4 regions of the Desulfosporosinus sp. FKA genome follow, and region 4 is predicted to be linked to each of the others. Evidence: riboswitches for the same ligand, from Rfam matches in the RefSeq annotation. Region 4 holds a riboswitch; each other region holds the start of a gene.

Region 1 (5,270 bases), on a different contig from region 4:
ACTAAAGTTGCCTCTAAAGAATGTTCCATTAATGATCTTATCAAAGGTGTCCTCTCTTTCTCCGCCGCAATGCTGCGCAAGCAAAAAGTCCACGTAAAATTAAATCTGGCATATAACCTCTCTCAAATCTTAGCTGATACCGAAAAGCTTAAACAAGTTTTTGTAAACATCATTGTTAATGCGTCAGAAGCTATGCCCGAAGGCGGCGAACTGGCAATAACCACGGAAGAAAAGGAGAACATCATTGCCATAAGCTTTGCGGATACTGGAGAGGGAATCCCTCTAAACGATAAATCAAGAATATTTGATCCCTTTTATACAACAAAAAAGGCCGGTACCGGCCTTGGATTGTCAATTTCCTATCAAAGTATAAAACTGCACGGCGGAACCATTGACGTTAACAGCGAACTGGGAAAAGGAACTACTTTCCGGATTAATCTTCCTGTACTGCCTAAAATTCTAAGACAGGAGTGATCTTCTTGACACCAAAAATTCTGGTCATTGACGATGAGGAAAGAATGTGCTGGGCCCTCGAGAGGGCACTCAGCCATGAAGGATATCAGGTGATGACAGCCACAAGGGGGTTAGAGGGCATTCGATTGGCCAAAGAAAATGAACCCTCGCTGGTAATTTTAGACTTAAAAATGCCTGATCTCGATGGCATCGAAGTATTAAAAGAGCTAAAATCTTTATACCCTAATGTACCTGTCATCATGATTACCGCCCATGGGACTATTGATACGGCCATAGAGGCGATGAAAATTGGTGCTATGGACTATATCACAAAGCCGTTCAAGCTCGAAAAAATCAAAGTCCAGGTTCAACAAGCGCTTCATCTCTCCAATCTGGAAAATCAAGTTGATTTTTTACGTCAGGAATTAGGAAAACAATACGGTAAACTTATTGGACAGAGTGAACCGATGAAAGAAGTTTCACTCTTAATCCGTCAGGTTGCTAGAACCGGTACAACAGTACTGATTACCGGTGAAAGCGGAACGGGAAAAGAAGTTGCTGCTTTAGAAATTCACAAAGCCAGCAATCGTTTCGACAAACCCTTTGTGGCAGTAAACTGTGCCGCTCTTCCGGAACACCTCTTAGAAAGTGAATTATTCGGCCACGAGAAAGGGGCCTTTACCGGCGCATCCAGCAGAAAAAAAGGGCGCTTTGAGGTCGCCGATAAGGGATCAATCCTCCTTGATGAAATTGGAGAAATGCCTATTAACATGCAAGCAAAGTTGTTAAGAGTATTACAAGAACGCTGTTTTCAAAGAGTTGGCGGAATCGAAACAATCCACGTCGATGTTCGAGTCATCGCCACAACGAATCGGGACCTTGCCACGGCTATATCCAGCGGAACCTTTCGAGAAGATCTTTACTATCGCTTAAATGTCATGGGCATTGTCATGCCTCCCCTTCGATCACGAAAAGAGGATATTCCTCTTCTTGTTAATCATTTTTTAGAAAAATTCGACCCTACTAAAAGTAAAAAAATTTCTTCAGAAGCTATGAAAATCTTAACCCAATACAACTGGCCCGGAAACATCAGAGAGCTGCAAAATGTTATTGAAAGAGCCCTTATTGTTTGTCAGGGTTCGGAAATCCAATCGGTGCATTTTCCTAAAGAGTTGCTCAATCATCTCGAAGAATTGACAACGCCGGAGATACAGCTTACTGAAAGTGGTTTCTCTTTAGGAGAGTTAGAGAAACATCTTATCATTAAGGCTCTGGAAAAACACAACTATAATCAGACCAAGGTAGCAAAATATTTAGGAATTACCCGCCCGACATTGCTTTATCGCCTACAAAAATATGGTATAAAATATGACCACAATTAAAGCCATTGAATTTTCCCAATGGCTTATCCGCGACTTATTTTAGATATGATCACTTCCGTAATCAACCATTTTCTGATTCAATTCTGCAAATTCTCGGCTAATTTCCGGTGCTTTAAGCCATTGACTTTGGGGAGAACAGCGATCAAAGTAATTTAAAAACTCCTGAAAATGATCGCCGCTATAAGCATTTCGAAACCCTTCCAGAGTAAAATGGGAAGAAAAATTACAGTTTAGGTTTAAATGATTAAATAAGTCCTCACCGATTAGTTCTGGATTTCGCGTGTCCACAACTTTATGAAAAGAATCAAGGACTTTTTTCTGCTGCATAGAATTAAGTCTGTACACAACACGCCCCCCCCTTATTAAAGTTCCAGTTCCCTAAATATTGAGAGTTATTTTGCTGTTAGTATGCCCGTTAAGTCCTAGAGTTTGCACTCGTTTAAACGGGAAATAGCAAGTTTTTTAGAGTAAGTTTAAAACTTCACAAGTATTTCATAAATAAATTTAGAGGACATTTGCATATAGTGTCGAATAATTAATGATATGTTTAATGAAAGGAGAAAGAATGCCGAATCTAGAGTCGTCTAGAACGGGGGATTTTATTTATGGGGTTAATCGCGTGTAATACGCGAAGGGCTTACACCTTCCTGCCCGAATCCGTCAACTAACCTCGTAGGCAATTGTGAAAGGTGAAAAATATGCAATGGTCTCGTAAACTGTCTCAGATTCAAGGCGAAGTACTTAGCCGAATCAAACATTTCGATTGGACTCAAAGAAAACTAGTTATCCAACAGTTTTCGCGCAATACGTTACAAAGGATTTCTTGGAAATCGCCAAAAATTATCGTTACCTTATCGGTTTCTCTCATTTTAATAGGTGGGGTCACCTACAATCTTACAACGACGACTTCTGCGGCAGCAGTTCTTGTTAACGGTCATCAGATTGGCCTGGCAAAAAATTCAGCGACAGCTGAAAACCTTGTAAAAACAGTTTTGCAACAGGAAGGCAAACCTTATGGTGTAGTTGCCAAAACTCACGACGTTATAACTTATGAGAACGTCAGGATTAGTCCAGCTGTCTATCTGGAATCTTCTTTAAATGAAGAAAAACTAAAAAATGACATATCATGTTATGTTGATGGTTATAGCTTAAAAGCAAATGGATCTGTTGTCGCTGTTTTGCCAAATAAAGAAGACGTGAATCAGGTTCTTAAAAAATACCAAGATTATTATGCAAAACCCAGTTCTGAAAATAAGATCGAATCAATAAGTTTTGCTGAGAATGTTAGTGTCAAAAAAGCTGAAGTCTCCCCGGATCAAGTAAAATCAGCTGATCAAGCTTTTAAGGTATTGATGGATGGCAAGATAACGACGAAAAACTATACCGTTCAGCCTAATGATTCCTGGTGGCTTATCGCCCGCAAAAACGATATGTTAACCGATGATGTATTAGCGGGTAATCCGGGGTCAACTAAAAATACCATGCTGAAACCCGGTGAAACTATAAAGCTTGTTGATTCCACACCTTATCTTACCGTTGTTAGTAAAGGAACTTATTCAGGGTCGGAAACTGTACCCTACGATGTTGTAACGAAAATTGATCCGAGTTTGGCCTTTGACAATTCAAAAATTGTAACCCAAGGAAGTAATGGCGCAAAATTAGTTACTTATTCCTATGTGCGTAAAAATGGTATCGACGTAACTAAAAAAGTATTAGCTGAAAAAATCACTCAAAATCCTGTAAATCAAGTCATTGCTAAAGGACCTGGCAATGTGACGGTTGCCTATGGTATTTCCAGAGGAAGCAGTAATAATTCCTCCATTGTGGGTCGAGCTCTTAGCTTACAGGGTACGCCCTATGTTTTCGGTGGAACCACTCGCAGTGGTTTCGACTGTTCGGGCTTTACAAAATATGTTTATGCTAATTCCGGAATATCCCTGCCGCGTACTTCCTATGCTCAATTTGCTTCAGGACGTTCTGTCAGCAAAAATGACCTTCAGCCTGGTGATTTAGTGTTTTTCACGACATATACTAGTGGTGCATCTCACGTAGGCATTTATATGGGGGGGGGACGATTTATTCATGCCAGTAACCCTAACAGTGGTATTGAAGTCTCCAGTCTCAGTGACAGTTTTTACGCTTCCCGTTATTTAGGAGCGCGCAGGTATAATTAGTAACGGTAATCCCGCTTAAAAGGGGGCTGTGAGAAAACACAGCCCCCTTTCATTTTTCGGGAAAGAAATTATTCAATCTCATCACAAGGTCTGGGAAAACGAACAAAAAAAGTAGTTCCGTCTGGACCAGTATCAACGTCTATATGAGCATGATATCTGCTGGCAATTGTGAAGCACATGGGCAGACCCAAGCCGGTTCCGTTTTCTTTGGTAGTAAAGAAAGGATCGCCAAGCTTTTTAAGATTCTCTTCATCAATTCCTTTTCCTTCATCCTTTACACTAAGGACAACACTATCATCTTCCATAAAGGTTTCAATCGTAAGACAGCCATTGGGCTGCATTGCTTCAAGACCGTTTCGGGCCAAGTTTAAGACTAGTTGTGTAATTTCATTAGAATCAATATCAATTTCCTTAATTTTACCCGGTTGAAAAATACACTTCTTATCTTGACTATAAGCATCAGCAATTAATAACGGAAATAGGTTTTCCAGCAACTTGTTGAGATTCATGCGTTTAATTTCAGTCGGTTTATTTTTGGCAAGAGATAAGAAATTTGTAATAATTAGATTGGCCCTATCCAACTCCTCGATCATTAATTCAAAATAGTTTTGAAAGACAAGTAAATCTGTTTTACTCTGTAACATTTGAAGAAACCCTCGAATAGTTGTCATAGGATTTCGAATTTCGTGTCCAAGACCTGCCGCCAACTGACCTATAATATTTAAACGCCCCAGTTTTGCTATTTCACCTTCGAGGTATTCTCTATTCTCAATTTCTTTTTTTAGGGATTTTTTTAGCGAAAAGACCTCTGATTGAAGATTAACTCGTTCTTCCCTAAGCTGAATTATCTCTTTTTTAGAATCAACAAATTCTTCCCAATCTTTAATTGTTCGAAACGTTGCAGCCATAGATATTAAAATCCTCCGATAATTCATAATCATCTGATATTTATATCTATCTGATTTTCTAGTCACTCAAAGTCTTATTAGCGAGTTAGGATAAAATAACTGATCGTTATATTATTTCGAGAACAAAAAGGAAAATCCTTCAAGAATTGTTTTTTTATTATTAAATTTATCATTTACAAGAAAATAAAAACGGCTGCTAAATTTCGATTGCCAGAACGTCCTATTCGCTCTGGCAATCTTTTTTACTTTATTTTAACAGATTGACAATACGTCTTTTACGTTCATGCTTTAGAATAAGGTTGAAGCTAAAGATAGTTCGAATCTAAAAGGAGTTAACTCAGCAAAGCCTTTCT
Region 2 (5,270 bases), on a different contig from region 4:
AAGCCCTACCGCCAATGTTGCAGTTCCTACGATTGTTGTAATTTTCTTAGTTAATTTTTTCATTGTAATTCCCCCTTATTTTTATTTGAATTTATTTAACTGCTTTTCTATGTTCTTAGTGTAGCTTTTGGATACGACTATCTCATGAAAAAGTTGTGAATTTCTCATGAAGAAAGGGATGCAACGAAATTATAAGTTTCGCTACATCCCAACCATAATCCAGCAATCCAATTTACCCAAAGTACTTGTTGTGTTGTAGTTCTCTAAGGGAAAGACTTAATTAATTAGGATCAAGCCCTCTCTCCCTAAACACAATCTCTATGACTTTGCGAGTTCCGAAACTCTCCTCTCTTGTCACGAAGAGCTCGTTAATATTAATATCTGCCTCTTTACGTGACCAATGGCAATGCGTATGTAAATAATTCAAAAAGCAGGATCCTTTCAATAAGTGACCCTGCTTTTTCATGACATCTAAAAGTTACTTTGAACCCATTGCTTCTTTTACTAAAGGCTGCAGGGCTGGATCTTTTACCATGGCCTCAAATGTTGCTTTCATTTTAGGATCAGCCATAATCTGCACCATTGGCTTAAACATCGATGGATTAGACATAATGCTTACCATGTTATCGAGATTTTGACTACTCCCCATAATCCCGATCATATTCTTTTGGACCTCACTGCTTTTCATAATATCGATCATCATCGGCGTTATTTGTGAAGACCCCATTACTTTTACCATGGACTGGCGTGTATCAGGTGAACTCAGAACATTTGCCATTTCTGTAGGATTGCTCGTCATATATTGAGTCATATTACTGGGGTTCATCACGCTATTTTGACTTCCACAACCAGCAAGACTTAACACTGTGATAGAACTTAGGGCAATAAACACTATAGTCTTGACTCTCTTATTCAAAATCGATCATCTCCAATCATTTTTGTACTTAATAACAATTACTGAGTTAAGAGCTATATAAATTTTAATAAGTAAGGTTAAAGAACTTAACAAATCAAATACGACTTAGCGGGCACCTCCTTAAAAAGGATTAATCATTATAGCTTTTAAATAGTTGAATATACGAATATCTCTATAATTCTCTTGTATTTCTACATAAATTCTTAAATTCCTTCTTATTTTGCAGGTTTATGGATATCATCACAATGTACTATTATTTACATATGTAGGAGCTATTCTTACAGGTTAATAATTCCAGGAACGATAACTTGGATTACATGTGTTCTATGATTTTTAAATTAAGTATTCTATTTTAAAGGAAAAGGAAATGGCTAAGACTGTAATCCTAATACCATTTCCTTTTTATTGTTACCTTGTTTACTATAGGTACAGTCATTTAAAGGTTAATCTCTTAGTCAATATAGCGCAAAGTTAAAGGATTCGACGCGCACCAAGGTAATGTTTTGACCAATAACTTTCCGACAAATTATGAATACCTACACCATCACTAGATGCTCCGACTGTTTGTCCTCCACCAATATAAATTCGTACATCAGTAGCTCCAGGAGCATAGGTTTGAAAAAACACAAGATCTCCTGGTCTTAGATTATTACGACTTACCGTTGAGCCTAGTTTGTATTGTTCGGCAGCAGTTCGTGGAAGTGAAATTCCGGAGGCCCTAAATACATGTTGGACAAACCCTGAACAATCAAATCCTTTTATACTCGTTCCGCCCCAGAGATATGGAATACCTTGTAAACTTAATGCATGACTTATAAGCTTATCTACGTATAAACTGCCCCTCGATACTTGGGGCATCGAAGCTTGTTTAGGTTTGATATTAGAAACCTTCTGTGCAGAAGTGCTTTTTTTCTTGGTATCCTTATTTATCGGAGGTACTCTTAATGTCTTTACTAAGGCCGGTGTTTTGCTAACAACAGGCGTTATCGATTCTTTTTGGTTAGAAATAATTTTACTAGTTATTTGAGGTTCATTCATGTTAGACTCGATTGAACTTGTCCAATGAAAGGCTACACGTATTGCTTGAGAATATGCTTTTGATTGAGAAACTACTACAGGGGAATTTTTGTATACGGTACTTGGTAGCTTAGTAACCATAGGGGTAACTTTGGAATTTAAAACCGCCGCTTGAGAAGGGGCAATCCCCACTAAACTATTTGTCAAAAGAACACCACTAAGGGCAACCCTAGTAAACCACTTTTTCTGGAGAATAAACAATGACTGGCTCCACCTTTCATAGCTTACGAGGTTAGTTGTCGGATTCGGGTAAAAAGGTGTAAACCCTACATGTTCAAAACATGATTCACCCCATATGAAATCCCCCGTTCCAAGCATTTATGCTCAGATTCAGCACTTCAATTTTTAAATATTAGTATTTAGCTTTGCGGATATTGTCTTATAGAAGTCCTCCTTTCTTATCTCGTAATGCTAAATCCCATTCATCTTGAAACATCGTAATTATACTCTAGTACTATGAATTTCCTATGAACGAACGTATTTTCCGATATTGAACATCTTCTTAGAACATACTCTTATTTGCTGGCTTATGATTTCCCTAAATACGAAGAAGGTGAAAGCGAATGGTTGTTTCGCCTGATCTCTCAAACTTATCCTTTATCATGCAAAACGGAGTTATTTTTCTTAGTTTATCGCCCAACCCGTGCAAAGGTTCAGATGGCCCTAGGGTTAATATTTTTAAAATTATTATAGAGTAAGAAGCAATTGACGTATAGAAATTTCAGGATGCAGCTTAATTCCTTTAGTTCAAAAATAATAAGTCCCCCTGTAGCTTCATCATACATCGAAAAATTACTTTGAAATTTTTTTCACTTTTTATCGTAGCATCTATATTAAGATGATACATTTGGGTACCGGGTAGATTCAAAATCCTGAATTGATTATCGAGATATTGCCCACGTAAAATTTTGAACTAATTTTATATCGGGCGCACCATCCATAATGTTTGGAACATCCAGGCCAATCCAATAGACGCTCTTAAACTCGGGCAGCTTATCATAGAATTGAATAGTAACATGATTCCCTTGATAGACTTGGATCATTGGTCCCGGTGAATTCAATTATATCCCCAATCATTAGTGCCGAGTCCGGGTAGAATTCCTCTGTATTTTTCATTTATGCTGTTACCTTCCTTATCTGTATCTGTCATTTTAGTGATCTGTTTAAGAACTACTGTTTTCCTCGAAATTTATAGATTTTTTTGTAACAGGGTGGTCCTTGTGATTTTCCTGGTCATGATGAGGATCCCCATGTTGGCCGCCGCAGCACCCCCCCATACCTTTCCTATGCATTAAGATCATCATCCCAAATATTAATAAATACCAACCATATTGGTTTAAGAACAGCCACATAAAACATCATCCTTTCTTTGAAATTGAAAAGTCTCCACTAAGACAATTGGTTAGTGTTAGCAAATTTCTTTGCTTCTAATGGAGTAATCTTAAAAAGCGGATTCTTTAGTTAGCTGAATGAATGAATTCACTCTTAGTCTGTATTCCTATATGATAAAACAATCGCAGAAATAAGAGCGATGACGATCATCCCTATACTACTCCATTGAGCCGAAGTCCAATGGAATAAATAACGTGCACCATCCCCTCGGAAAAATTCTAAGCCGAATCGTCCTAATGAATATAGAATAATGTAGATTAAAAAAAGAATACCCCTCGGCCATTTGCGCCAATGTGAAAGAATTATGATTAAGGCAAATACAATCAAATCCCATTGTCCTTCCCAAACCTCTGCAGGCCATAGGGGTTGACTTCCATAAGCAGCATAAGCAGTGGTACCAGGAGGATAGACTAGACCAAAACCTGAGTTTGTCGGTCTACCGAAGGCGTCGCCATTGAGGAAGCATGCTATTCGCCCAATTGCCTGTCCTATAATAATACCGGGGGTTGCAATATCTGCCATTTTCCAGAAATTAAGCTGATGTTTACGTGTATAAATCCACCCAACCATAAAAGCTCCTAGCAAAGCCCCCTGAATTGCCAGGCCACCATGCCAAATCTTCAAAATCTCGGCAGGATGTAGGTAATAATATCCCCATTCATAAAATAAGACTTGCCAAAAACGTGCTCCAATCACAGCTCCAATCACGGCATAGACTACTAAATCCAAAAGATGCCGACGATATTCTTTTTCAGAAGAAGCTAGTGAATAAGCGACCCCTAAGGCTATACTTATTGCAAAAGCAACTACGACACCATAGGATCTTAAAGAATATCCCCCGATGCTGAATAAAGTTTGTAGCAAATTCGACGCTCCTTCCTACTTTAGTATCAATAGATATACCTATTATCCATTTTGCTTTTTCAGTTTTTCCTCCTTTAATTACCCTAGGAATAATTTTCGCGTTAACTTGTCTTCATGTCCTGAGTATAGTAGAACAATTCGATTTTGATGTGAATTAGTTGTGAATTTCTAACGAATAAAAAACTTTGCAAATTAATGGGCGTTCTTAGCTCTTTTGACTAAACTTAGTAGCAATAGGAATGTTTCCGGTATTTCTCCACCTTTTTCCCTTCTTCAATACCTTGCAGGCTTAAGCACAGTTGTTTACATAAAGATCCTTTCCTGTAACTCCCCCACCTTGCTATCTAGTTGTTTGGGCTAATCCAAAGGCAGAATACGGAACAAATTGTATCTCATGAAGCATAGCTTCTACTGGTACTTCGGTGATGAGTTGGCCGTTGTCCGTGTTAAAAATTTGCACCCCTTGAATATATCGAGAGACATAAGCCGACTCACGTAAAGATACCACCCGAGCGGGTGGCATCTTAGTTTTTATAGAAAAATTGTAAATCATCTTAGTAATTCGTTTTATAACCGGCATTAAAAAGCAAGTGCAGAAAGTGAATAATTCTAAGGATAAGACTCTAACTATAGGCACTTTACAAAAGTCTTATCCATGGCCCTGGGAAAATCAGATGGATAACTCAACTAATGAGTTTAGCTGTAGCTTCTATGCCTTAATTTTTGTATCGGTTCGCAGCCTTCTTCAAGGAATCAGCATCAAAAAAGTGTTCATTACTATTAACTGGATATCGTGCAATTCTTTCCACTTAGTTTAGCTTTTAGTAGAGCTTTATCCGAGACGGCAATAACCTCATGAATAGATCTTCCATCATCCGGATAACTTGAAACACCCAAAGACACGGTTACCTGAGGAAACTCACCATTATCCAGTTGGCATATTTTAGATCTAATTTTTTCAGCCATTCTGATAGCATTAGCTTTTTCACAATCCGATAAAAATAGAACTATTTCCTCTCCA
Region 3 (5,270 bases), on a different contig from region 4:
ATAAAGAAAATGCATTTCTTAGACTTTATTTAGCAGGTGTTGGTTGAGGTGGGCCGAATTTCGGCATGACTCTGGATGAGTCAAAGACAACAGATGACATACTTGATGAAGGTTACGGCGTATCAATACTCACCGACAAGAAACTTTCCTCTTATTTAGAGGGTGCTACAATTGATTTCATTGATTCTAAGCAAGGCGGAGGATTCGAAATCCGCACAGCCAACCCTAGCAGTGACGGTTGTGGAAGCTGCGGCGGCGGTTGTTCCTGATATGTGTTTTTCAAAGAGAGCTCTCGGGGGCTCTCTTTTAGCATAATCGGTTCTCGGCATTTATCTTGGAAATTGATGAACGATTGTTACGCTAAAATAATTATGTAAGTCTGTCCGGAAAGCCTATTAAAGTAATAGAGGGAGGAAAACACTTATGACAATGATTCGCGAAGAGTCTGGACGTGCCATAATTACGGTTATCGGCAGGGATCAGATTGGTATCATCGCTTGGGTTGCAACGAAACTTGCTGAATATAACGTGAATATTTTAGATATTAGTCAGACAATCCTTAAGGAATTTTTTACAATGATCATGGTAGTCGATTTAAAATCGGCAACGTTGGAATTAGTTGAATTAGCCAATAGTCTTGAACAAGAGGGACTCAATAAAGGGTTACAAGTAAAAGTTCAGCACGAGGATATATTTACCTATATGCATCGCATTTAGCACAAAAGAATTTTAAAGAAGGTAATTGTGGAGGGAAATCGTTTATGACGATTACATTTGCTCGTGAAGAAATTCAACAAACTATCAAGATGATTCATGAAGAAAATCTTGATATTAGAACTATTACGATGGGAATTAGTTTGTTGGATTGTGTGACAGAGGATATAAATAGTTTAGAACGAAAAATATATGATAAGGTTACTAAAAAAGCAAGTCGCTTAGTGACGGTGGGAGAACAAATTTCATCTCGTTATGGAATTCCCATAATCAACAAACGTGTTTCAGTTACACCCATAGCTATCGCGGCAGCTCATTTATCCTCGGAAGGAATGGTGAGAATTGCCAAGGCCTTGGATCGAGCTGCCAAGACGTTGGGAATAAATTTCATTGGTGGGTTTTCTGCTCTAGTGCAGAAGGGATTTACAGAGGGAGACTTAGCTTTAATTGATGCTATTCCTCAGGCTTTGAGTGAAACAAATTTTGTATGTTCTTCGGTTAATATCGGAACGACTAAAGCCGGAATAAATATGGATGCAGTCAAACGAATGGGAGAAGTTATCTTAAATTGCGCTCAAAAAACTTCTGCTCAAGATGGAATTGGTGCAGCCAAACTTGTTGTCTTCTGTAATGCTCCGGAAGATAATCCTTTCATGGCAGGGGCATTTCACGGTGTTGGCGAACCAGATTGCGTGATCAATGTTGGGGTAAGCGGTCCGGGCGTTGTGGCAAAAGTTGTTAAGGAATTTCCTGATGCAGATTTTGGGGAACTCTCCAATCTTATTAAACAGACTGCTTTTAAAATTACACGAATGGGCGAACTGATTGGTCGAGCAGCATCGAAAGCTTTACAAGTTCCCTTTGGAATTGTTGATTTGTCCTTGGCTCCAACACCAGCTATTGGGGATAGTGTGGCAGAGATTTTGGAAAATATGGGCCTTGAACGTTGTGGAACGCATGGAACGACGGCTGCTTTAGCCATGTTAAATGATGCGGTTAAAAAAGGCGGCGCTATGGCTTCATCTCATGTGGGAGGCTTAAGCGGCGCATTTATCCCTGTCTCAGAGGACGCTGGAATGGTTAAAGCTGTGGAGGTTGGGGCTCTGGATCTGGATAAACTAGAAGCCATGACCTGTGTCTGTTCTGTTGGATTAGATATGATTGCCGTGCCAGGGGATGTGAGTTCTGAAACTATCTCGGCAATTATCGCTGATGAAGCTGCCATTGGGATGATTAATAAAAAAACAACTGCTGTCAGAATTATTCCTGCCATTGGTAAAAAAGCTGGGGAACGTGTGGAATTTGGAGGGCTATTGGGTGGAGCTCCGGTCATGAATGTTCATCCATTTTCCTCAAAAACCTTTATTAATCGCGGCGGCAGAATACCTGCCCCAATTACAAGTTTATCCAACTGATAGTTTTGCCTTTTTGGTGTGTAAATAACTGATTTTGTCAGAAAAACTTAGATTAGATGACAAAAGAATCTTTAATTATCTTTTTACTTTATCAAGCGACGGTATAAATGGCAAAAAGGTTTTTTACAAAGTTATGATAATCAGGTAAAATAGGCAATGTAATCACAACAATTAATTTTGCTTTGGGCTATGGAGCGTTATTCTAGTGCACGATTGGCAATCGAAGGCGGGCCTAATAATCCGCCGAGGGCATACCGATGAAGTTCCTGGTGGTGGCTTTCGACGCCCAGTCGAGGGCTGTTGCTGGGAGTTAAGGAATGAGGGGGATCCGCAATGGCATGCGGGCGCTACCCTTTTCCGTGGAGGCCTAAGTGCGTGGCTTTTATAGCTATGGCTTAGGGTAGAACCTGCATTAGGAAGGAACTTAGTGCAGTGTAGCCTGCCTTGAGGTGGAAAAGTTGGGAAGGCTTTAAGAGGTTTGGAGGGTGTTGGCCGATGCTTTTCAAACTGCCGGAAATGCTTTTCTGCAAAAGAGGCTAGATTGTCTAGGAGTGTTAAGGAAACTTCTAGAACGTTAACTAAAGAGGATTGAAGTGAGGACTAAGTGGTGATCAAGTTCTGGTGATGGCGACATCCCAGGCTGGGGAAAAGGAGAAATCGCCTTTAGGGAAACCGAAGGAACTTAGTGGGAAAACCTACTTGACCTAAGCCTCAATATTGACTCTTTAGCCTCCTATTGTCCAAATAAAGTCCGTCTCTCAAATTGAGAGGCGGTTTTTATTTGTCCTACTATCTCGACCTGTCTTCGCCAGTCATAGAAACAGTATGGACACAATTTTTATCCATCAGTGGTGCTGCCTAGCGGCATGGAGTCTGATAGTGGATAATAATTCCATGAATTATTGCAGGGATTTTTAGACATACTGGCGAATAGCCTAATATAGGCAAATAGACTAATATAAAATGCTGAATCCGAACTTATGTTAGGAGCGGGGGATTTTCTTGGGGTGAATCACGATTTCTCGTGTAGGGCTTACACCTTTAGCCCGAATCCGTCAACTAACCTCGTAAGCAAATGAAAGGTGGACTCTCATTGCTAATTTCCTCATCTGGACGGATGTGGTTAGGAAGCACAGTCCTGGCAGGTTTAATGTTGGCTGGCAGTTTGTCAGTTCCGGCGGCGGGTAAAATTGCAGCCAAGACAACTTTGATTTCCATTCCGACTGGACCCTATACTAACATCGTTCGCACACAGTTGCAGTGGCGCACTGCTTCCCTGACCTCATCTCAGGATAGTAACGATTCAACACCCGTTTTATCGGCTTCAAGTACACCAAATAACGTAACAAAATCGGCTGATAAACTGCAATCAAGAGTTGTCCCGGTGCCAGCGGAACGATCAAAAGCTATTCAAGTCGCTGCTGCGTCCCAAAAACAAGTATCGCGTTCGGTTACCTCTCAATTAATCAATAATGCTCTAAGCCTGCAGGGTGTTCCCTATCGTTTTGGGGGGACAAGTCGAAACGGCTTTGATTGTTCAGGGTTTACTCAATATGTCTATCGAGCCTCGAACACTTCATTGCCGAGAACTGCCGCAGAGCAATTTAGAACTGGAACCGGTATCAGTCGAGGGCAGCTACAGGCAGGTGACTTAGTATTTTTCTCCACCTACGCTTCAGGAGCATCTCACGTGGGTATTTATATTGGAGGAGGACGCTTTGTTCATGCTTCGAATAAAGGGATTCGGGTTACAAGTCTGAGTGATAACTATTACGCAAGCCGTTATTTGGGTGCCCGTCGAATCAATTAGACACGTTATTAAGGATTCATAAAAACAACAGCGAGAGATCGCTGTTGTTTTTATGCCCAATCTAACAACGGGGAATCCACGGGACGGGCCTATATTGAAGACATTCGCCGCTTGATTTTGTTCTTGATTCTGTTAAAGATGAATTAGTATTGCTTATATAGTTATCAGATATGTTACATTGATGTGTGCGCTTGTAGTAACATTTTCGGCATAATTCTACTCTGTAATTTAAAATCATGGAATAGATTTCTCCTCCTGTAAAGGGTTGTGTTCATCTGCTGGGTGGAAGTAATCAAAAATAGAGAGGGCAATACTTTCGGGGAGTCCTGTAGACTGAAGTTCTTCCACGGATGCCTGTTGAATTTCAGCAAGGGAAGAAAAATGCTGCAAAAGATGCTGTTTGCGTTTAGGGCCTATTCCTGTTATTCCGTCAAGAGCAGACAATGTCATATTCTTTGTGCGCTGTTGACGATGAAACGTAATCGCAAATCGATGAACTTCATTTTGAATTCGCCCCAATAATAAAAACGTTGGATGATTTCTCGCTAAAGCGATGGGGTTTCCCTCCCAATCCATAAGTTCATTCGTTTGATGGCGATCATTTTTTACCATACCTGCCACAGGAATCGTGAGTCCAAGGTCCTCTAATTCTTTTAAGGCTGCATTAATTTGGCCTTTGCCTCCGTCAACAAGTATTAAGTCAGGCAAAGGTTCATTTTCGGAAACAAGACGATGGTAGCGGCGGCGTATAACCTGACTCATAGAGGCTGTATCATCTGATATCTCCATAGGTTGTATTTTATATTTGCGATACCCCTTACGTTGAGGTTTACCGTCAATAAATTGAACCATACCGGCAACAGAATGGGTTCCAGCTGTATTGGATATATCAAATGCCTCAATTCTGTGCGGAGAGGGTATCTTTAGAAGTTCTCCAAGAGTTGTTAGAGCTTGGGTATTGTCCGACTGTTGGCGTATTTCAAGAGTAATTTGATCGTGGAGCGTTGTTTGAGCATTTGACATGGCCATCAGAACTAAATCTCTTTTTTTCCCTTTTTGGGGAATAGTAATAGGAAACAAACTCAATAAGGCCTGCGATTCTAAAGAAGGAATTAAAATTTCCTTAGGCCAGATTTTACGCTCCAGGTAGAATTGAGCAATAAAAGAAATAAATGCTTCTTCAGGATCATCATAATAAGGGAAAATAAAATTATCCCTTGCCAGCAATTTGCCTTGTCGCAGATAAAAGACCTGAATACATAATTGATCTGTGGTTTTGGCATAGCCGATAACATCTCTGTCAACAAAATCATTGAGGGTTATATTTTGTT
Region 4 (5,270 bases):
ACCAAGGTCAGCTGTTAACTCGGATAGAAGCTTTACTTGAGATGATTCGTGTATGAGGCAAGCCGACTTGGATTTCGGCTCAGTGAATACAAAGTTAGTTGTCCGCTGCGTTAGGCACAGCATTGCTTGCTTAAGCTTCGCGGGCATAGGTAGGCTATAAGACACTAAGTGGTTTATCCCCTTGGACTGGTGATTTAAAGGCTACAACTTATAAGAATGATTATAGCAATAGGGGCTGTTGCAGATTCAATTTGCACAGCCCCTTAGTCCTTGAATGGAGATATTTTTAGTTTCAAATAAGGTTTAAAATAATACTTATAAGGCTTTGCTATTATATTTAAATTATTATAATTTGATGGTAAAATAAAGATAAAAGGGGGAGTTAAGATGAGCGAAGAGAACAAAATGTGGCAATGTCAAATGCAAAGTTGTGGGTACATCTATAATCCGGAAAAGGGTTGTAAAAAGGGTAAAGTACCTGCCGGTGTGCCCTTTGAGGAACTGCCGGATACCTGGAGATGTCCATTATGCGGAGCCAGTAAGAAAGCATTCAAACCTGTGTAAAGTTTAAGACTAGAGCTCTTATTTTTCTCATCACTAAGAGGGTATTTCCTTTAGGTTGGGATCCTTAAAACGCACAATAAATTTCGTGCCGGAAGGAGAAGTTATCACCTCAATTTTAGCATTATGTCTTTCGGCAATATTGAAACACGTAGACAGGCCAATCCCCGTTCCGCCTTTTTTCGTTGTTTGAAAAGGAGTACCCAAACGTTCCAGAATCTCCTGACTGATGCCAGAGCCTTGGTCTTCTACCTCCAGAACAATACTATCTTTGGTTTGATAGGTCCTTAAATTTAGAGTTCCCTTAGGGCTCATTGCTTCAAGGCCATTCCTTGTGAGATTAAGGACGAGTTGTCTCATTTCGCGTTCATCCAACATGAGTTCAGGGACATTCTCAGCCTCAAGGACGACAAGTTTATTTTGATTGGTTGCATCAGCCATAATTAAGGGGTATAAAGAATCCACTAAGTTATTGAGTTTGACTGGTGTCCGTAATTTGGCATTAATTTTAGCAACAGATAAAAATTCATTAAGAATGCCGTTAGCCCGATCTAACTCGCTGATCATAAGGTCAAAATACTCAGCGTTTTCCTGAGAAATGTTTTTGCTTTTTAAGAGTTGCAAAAAGCCGCGAACGGTTGTCATGGGATTTCTTACTTCATGGGCAATACTTGTTGCCAGCTCACCAACGAGGTTCAATCGATCTAAACGGCCTATTTCTTCTTCAGCAAGTTTGCGTTTGGTAATATCCAGGAGCTGCATTAGAAATAACTGAGTTCCGTCAAAATCCTCAAAAGGAAGCTGATATACTTCGTAAATAACATCTTTGATAATGCACTGCCATTGTAGGGGGCTGGAGGTTTGGGTTTCCGACTCCATATTACAGTCCTTACAAGGACGATTTCTATTAAAAAGGAGTTCAAAACATTTTTTATTACCAGGTTCGCCCTGAATCTCCTTAAACTTATGATTAGCAAAAACAACGTTTCCTTCAGAGGTACGTAGATAAACTAAACCGGGAAGCCCAGCTAAAATAGCGTGCAGACGTTTTTGCTCATCTGCCAGGGATTTCTCCAAGCACTTCTGATCGGAAATATCTCGAAAGTAGACAGAGAGACCTTCCGGAGAAGGGTAAACGTTAACTCTAACCCAGCCGCATGAAAGTACTGAGAAAGCCTCAAAATAGATATGTTTTTGGGTAAGTTTAGCCTCTGTAAATTTTAGGAAGTACAGATCATCTGATTCTGGGAATATATCCCAGTAATATTTCCCCAGAATTTTTTCTTTTTTTGACGATAAGAAAAGTTGGGCAGCTGAACCGTTGACATAAACAAACTTCCAGGAATTATCGAGAACATAAAAGTAATCGGATATATTGTGAAAGATGCTGTGGATTCTGATATCCGGTTTATCAGCAGCCTTATTGTCAGGAATTATTCCGTCAGCAGTCGGGCAAGCAATCGCATAAAAAACTTCCTCCGTAGGAATGGGGATCAGCATCCAGGAAAATTGCTGATAGGTTCCGTTAGAAAGACAGTAGCGATTCGTTAAACCATGAATTCTCTTTCCCTTCATCGCTTCTGTGATTGCTTGGATTGAAGACTTTTGGTCATCAGGATGAACATATTTCCGGATGATCTCTGCCGCTGTTAGATCTTTTATGGTTTTTTGGGTAATTCCAAGAAGTATTGGCAAAACTGGATTGCTGTACTGGGTCCGTCCATCTAAGGAATTAATGATAAAGACATAATTGAAATTTAAGAAGACCTTTTTTAGCTTAAGAAGTTCCTTTAAGGAAACCTCTGGAATATTTGTATCCAAAGCTAACTCCTTTTCTGCATCTATCATATCTAATGCCCTTATAACTCTAATACGTACTAATCAGTGAATTCGTTCAGCTAAAGCTGGATGAATAGTAGTTCCACAAATTAGCCTTAATCCCTTTTTAATAACAATTACTTAATATATACAATAATATATACTAAGTATAAATTATTGTATATATTATTGCTTGAGATATCCCCAGGGCCGGAGGTTAGTATCAATACAGCTCTATTTTATATAATTGATTATAATCTATAAATGTGATATAATATATTCCAATAAATGTATTTCGCAACATGGTTAAAACGATGATCATTAAAGATCATCTAAATATCCTAAATCGCTTAATTCTTTTTTAGAAGCGGGGGAACCATTTATCTGGGGTGAATCCTCCACAGGAATTTTTTCCTGTGGGAGGTAGGGTTACTTTCGACCCGAATCCGTCAGCTAACTTCGTAAGCGTTGAAAGGGAAGAACGATAGGCTAGGCTCTTATTGCCCCGCCTGATTATTCTTTTACTTTTTCGACTTAGCTGACCCCAGACATTGTGTCTGGGGTTTTATTTTATTTTATTTGAGGGAGGCTAAATGATGCTGAATTACGAACTAACCGAAGGGAAAACGCTTGTCACTTTGAGCAAGACTGCCGAAAAGAACAGTTTGATAAATCCTGAATTATACAGCAGATACCAAGTCAAACGGGGGCTCAGGGATCTTGACGGTAGAGGTGTCCTTGTCGGTCTGACAGAAATTGGTGAAGTACACTCCTATATCCTGGACGAAGGTGAAATTATCCAAGTTCCAGGCCGATTACTTTATCGTGGCTATGATATTTCCGATTTGGTCAATGGATTCACACGAGATGGCCGATTCGGCTTCGAAGAGACTGCCTTTTTATTGCTTTTTGGCCATCTCCCTGATCAGAAAGGTCTAGAGGATTTCAAACAAATTTTGGCTGGTTATCAGAAGCTGCCAGAAGATTTTGCCCGCGATTTTATTTTGAAGTCCTCCAGCAAAGACATTATGAATGCTCTTGCCAGAAGTGTCCTTGCCTTATATTCTTTTGACGATAACCCTGACGATCCTTCCATCAGCAATGTTTTAAAACAATGCTTGCTGCTGATAGCCTGTTTTCCATCCTTAGCGGTGTATGCTTATCACGCTTTATCCCATTACTACAGCAATCAAAGTCTCTTTATTCACAGCCCGCGTCCGGAGTTAAGCACAGCCGAGAACATTCTGACAATGCTGAGACCGGACAGTAAGTACACCAAACTTGAAGCTGCGCTCCTGGATCTCGCTTTGGTGCTGCATGCTGAACATGGCGGGGGAAATAATTCGACCTTTGTTACTCATGTCGTAACTTCTACCGGCACAGATACTTATTCGGCGATGTCGGCAGCTATAGGTGCTCTTAAAGGGCCGCGGCATGGCGGAGCTAATATTAAAGTAATTAAAATGTTTGAAGATATGAAGAATCAGCTCAAGGATTGGAATGATGATGAAGAAATTGAGCAATATCTAACTCGGATTTTGACAAAAGATGCCTTTGACCGGTCTGGCTTGATCTATGGGATAGGCCACGCTGTTTACTCCATTTCAGATCCGAGAGCCGTTATTCTTAAGGATTATGCAGCCAAACTAGCTCAGGAAAAGGGACTGGATGATGAATTTAAACTCTACGCATCGGTAGAAAGGTTAGCTCCTCAAGTAATCGCTAAGTTTAATAGGATGTATAAAACAGTCAGTGCCAATATCGATTTTTACTCCGGATTCGTTTATAAAATGCTTAATATCCCTGTTGAAATGTATACACCCATGTTTGCTATTGCTCGAATCGCAGGCTGGAGTGCCCATCGTATTGAGGAAATTGTTAATGCCGGAAAAATTATCCGTCCGGCTTATAAAAGTGTGGCGCGACGACAAAAGTATCTGGATTTGATTGAAAGAAATTAGTCCTTCTAAATTATAGAAGTCATTCTCATTATTCAGGACTAAATGAGCATTAAGCTTAAGGCAAGAGCTTTGGCAGCGGTGTAATCACCGGTGCCTTTTTTATGTGTAAAGGTTTTTTAGTCTAGGAGAAGTCTTTGAGAGTAAGTAAAAGAGAGGCAAGGTATGGGAAACGCTCCACTTGTAGGGGTGGGAGTTTTACGATTGGATAAAACGGGAGTGAACTCGCTTACGCTAAAGCTGAACATCGGGGCTTCAGATACAATAATGTCCGGTGGACATTATTGCCGAGCCGCCTCTCTCAATAGGAATACTTAGCGGCGAAGGAGGACTCTACCCCACCTGAAGTTAACGAAGGATCAACACCCACCACTTATAGAAGTGAGGGTCTTAAAAACTGGATAAAAAGGTATCCGCTGAAAAAGAGAGAATAGTATAGATTCAGCAGCTTGACATAAAGAGATCAGACAGGGGTGGAACGTTGATGGGAAAATTAAAAATTCTGACAACCATGTTGATATTCGGCAGTATCGGGGTCTTTGTCCGCAATATTGCTTTGCCTTCCAGTGAGATCGCCTTTCTTAGAGGAATTATTGGCAGCGCCTTTTTGATTTTGACAAGTATTCTTGTTAAACAAAGGCCATCCTTTAAGGCGATTAAACAAAATGGGTTACTTTTAGTCTTATCAGGTGCCGCCATCGGATGTAATTGGATTTTCTTGTTTCAAGCCTATAAATACACGACCATATCCAATGCAACTTTAAGTTATTATTTTGCTCCGATATTTGTCATGATAATGGCTCCCTTTCTCCTTAAGGAACGATTAACATTCACTAAGGTCGGATGCATTATTATTGCCATGGCCGGATTGTTTCTAATCAACCTGGGAGGCGGCGATACAGGCAGTGGTAGTAATCATTTTCTCGGTATAGC

Evidence for each region. A riboswitch is a leader RNA that binds a small molecule or an ion and turns the genes downstream of it on or off. The one in region 4 is predicted to bind cyclic di-AMP.
Region 1: another riboswitch for cyclic di-AMP. It lies ahead of B5771_RS22920 (C40 family peptidase); the one in region 4 lies ahead of B5771_RS07555 (citrate/2-methylcitrate synthase).
Region 2: another riboswitch for cyclic di-AMP. It lies ahead of B5771_RS04365 (C40 family peptidase); the one in region 4 lies ahead of B5771_RS07555 (citrate/2-methylcitrate synthase).
Region 3: another riboswitch for cyclic di-AMP. It lies ahead of B5771_RS03380 (C40 family peptidase); the one in region 4 lies ahead of B5771_RS07555 (citrate/2-methylcitrate synthase).

Annotation. Positions count from the first base shown of each region.
Region 1 covers NZ_NAHZ01000034.1:351,098-356,367, forward strand. Annotated here, with positions in the region: gene B5771_RS22905 (ATP-binding protein) at 1-474, shown strand, start outside; gene B5771_RS22910 (sigma-54 dependent transcriptional regulator) at 480-1,835, shown strand; gene B5771_RS22915 (hypothetical protein) at 1,875-2,180, opposite strand; cyclic di-AMP (ydaO/yuaA leader) riboswitch at 2,392-2,529, shown strand; gene B5771_RS22920 (C40 family peptidase) at 2,534-4,009, shown strand; gene B5771_RS22925 (ATP-binding protein) at 4,078-4,917, opposite strand.
Region 2 covers NZ_NAHZ01000015.1:162,052-167,321, reverse strand. Annotated here, with positions in the region: gene B5771_RS04375 (hypothetical protein) at 1-63, opposite strand, end outside; gene B5771_RS04370 (hypothetical protein) at 479-916, opposite strand; gene B5771_RS04365 (C40 family peptidase) at 1,388-2,194, opposite strand; cyclic di-AMP (ydaO/yuaA leader) riboswitch at 2,200-2,339, opposite strand; gene lgt (prolipoprotein diacylglyceryl transferase) at 3,479-4,249, opposite strand; gene B5771_RS04345 (GGDEF domain-containing protein) at 5,030-5,270, opposite strand, start outside.
Region 3 covers NZ_NAHZ01000014.1:79,074-84,343, forward strand. Annotated here, with positions in the region: gene B5771_RS03365 (iron-sulfur cluster assembly accessory protein) at 1-269, shown strand, start outside; gene B5771_RS03370 (ACT domain-containing protein) at 424-717, shown strand; gene B5771_RS03375 (PFL family protein) at 762-2,129, shown strand; cyclic di-AMP (ydaO/yuaA leader) riboswitch at 3,084-3,219, shown strand; gene B5771_RS03380 (C40 family peptidase) at 3,223-3,939, shown strand; gene uvrC (excinuclease ABC subunit UvrC) at 4,174-5,270, opposite strand, start outside.
Region 4 covers NZ_NAHZ01000025.1:50,087-55,356, forward strand. Annotated here, with positions in the region: gene B5771_RS07540 (double-cubane-cluster-containing anaerobic reductase) at 1-56, shown strand, start outside; gene B5771_RS07545 (rubredoxin) at 388-564, shown strand; gene B5771_RS07550 (ATP-binding protein) at 598-2,409, opposite strand; cyclic di-AMP (ydaO/yuaA leader) riboswitch at 2,717-2,863, shown strand; gene B5771_RS07555 (citrate/2-methylcitrate synthase) at 2,976-4,340, shown strand; gene B5771_RS24225 (hypothetical protein) at 4,503-4,655, shown strand; gene B5771_RS07560 (DMT family transporter) at 4,822-5,270, shown strand, end outside.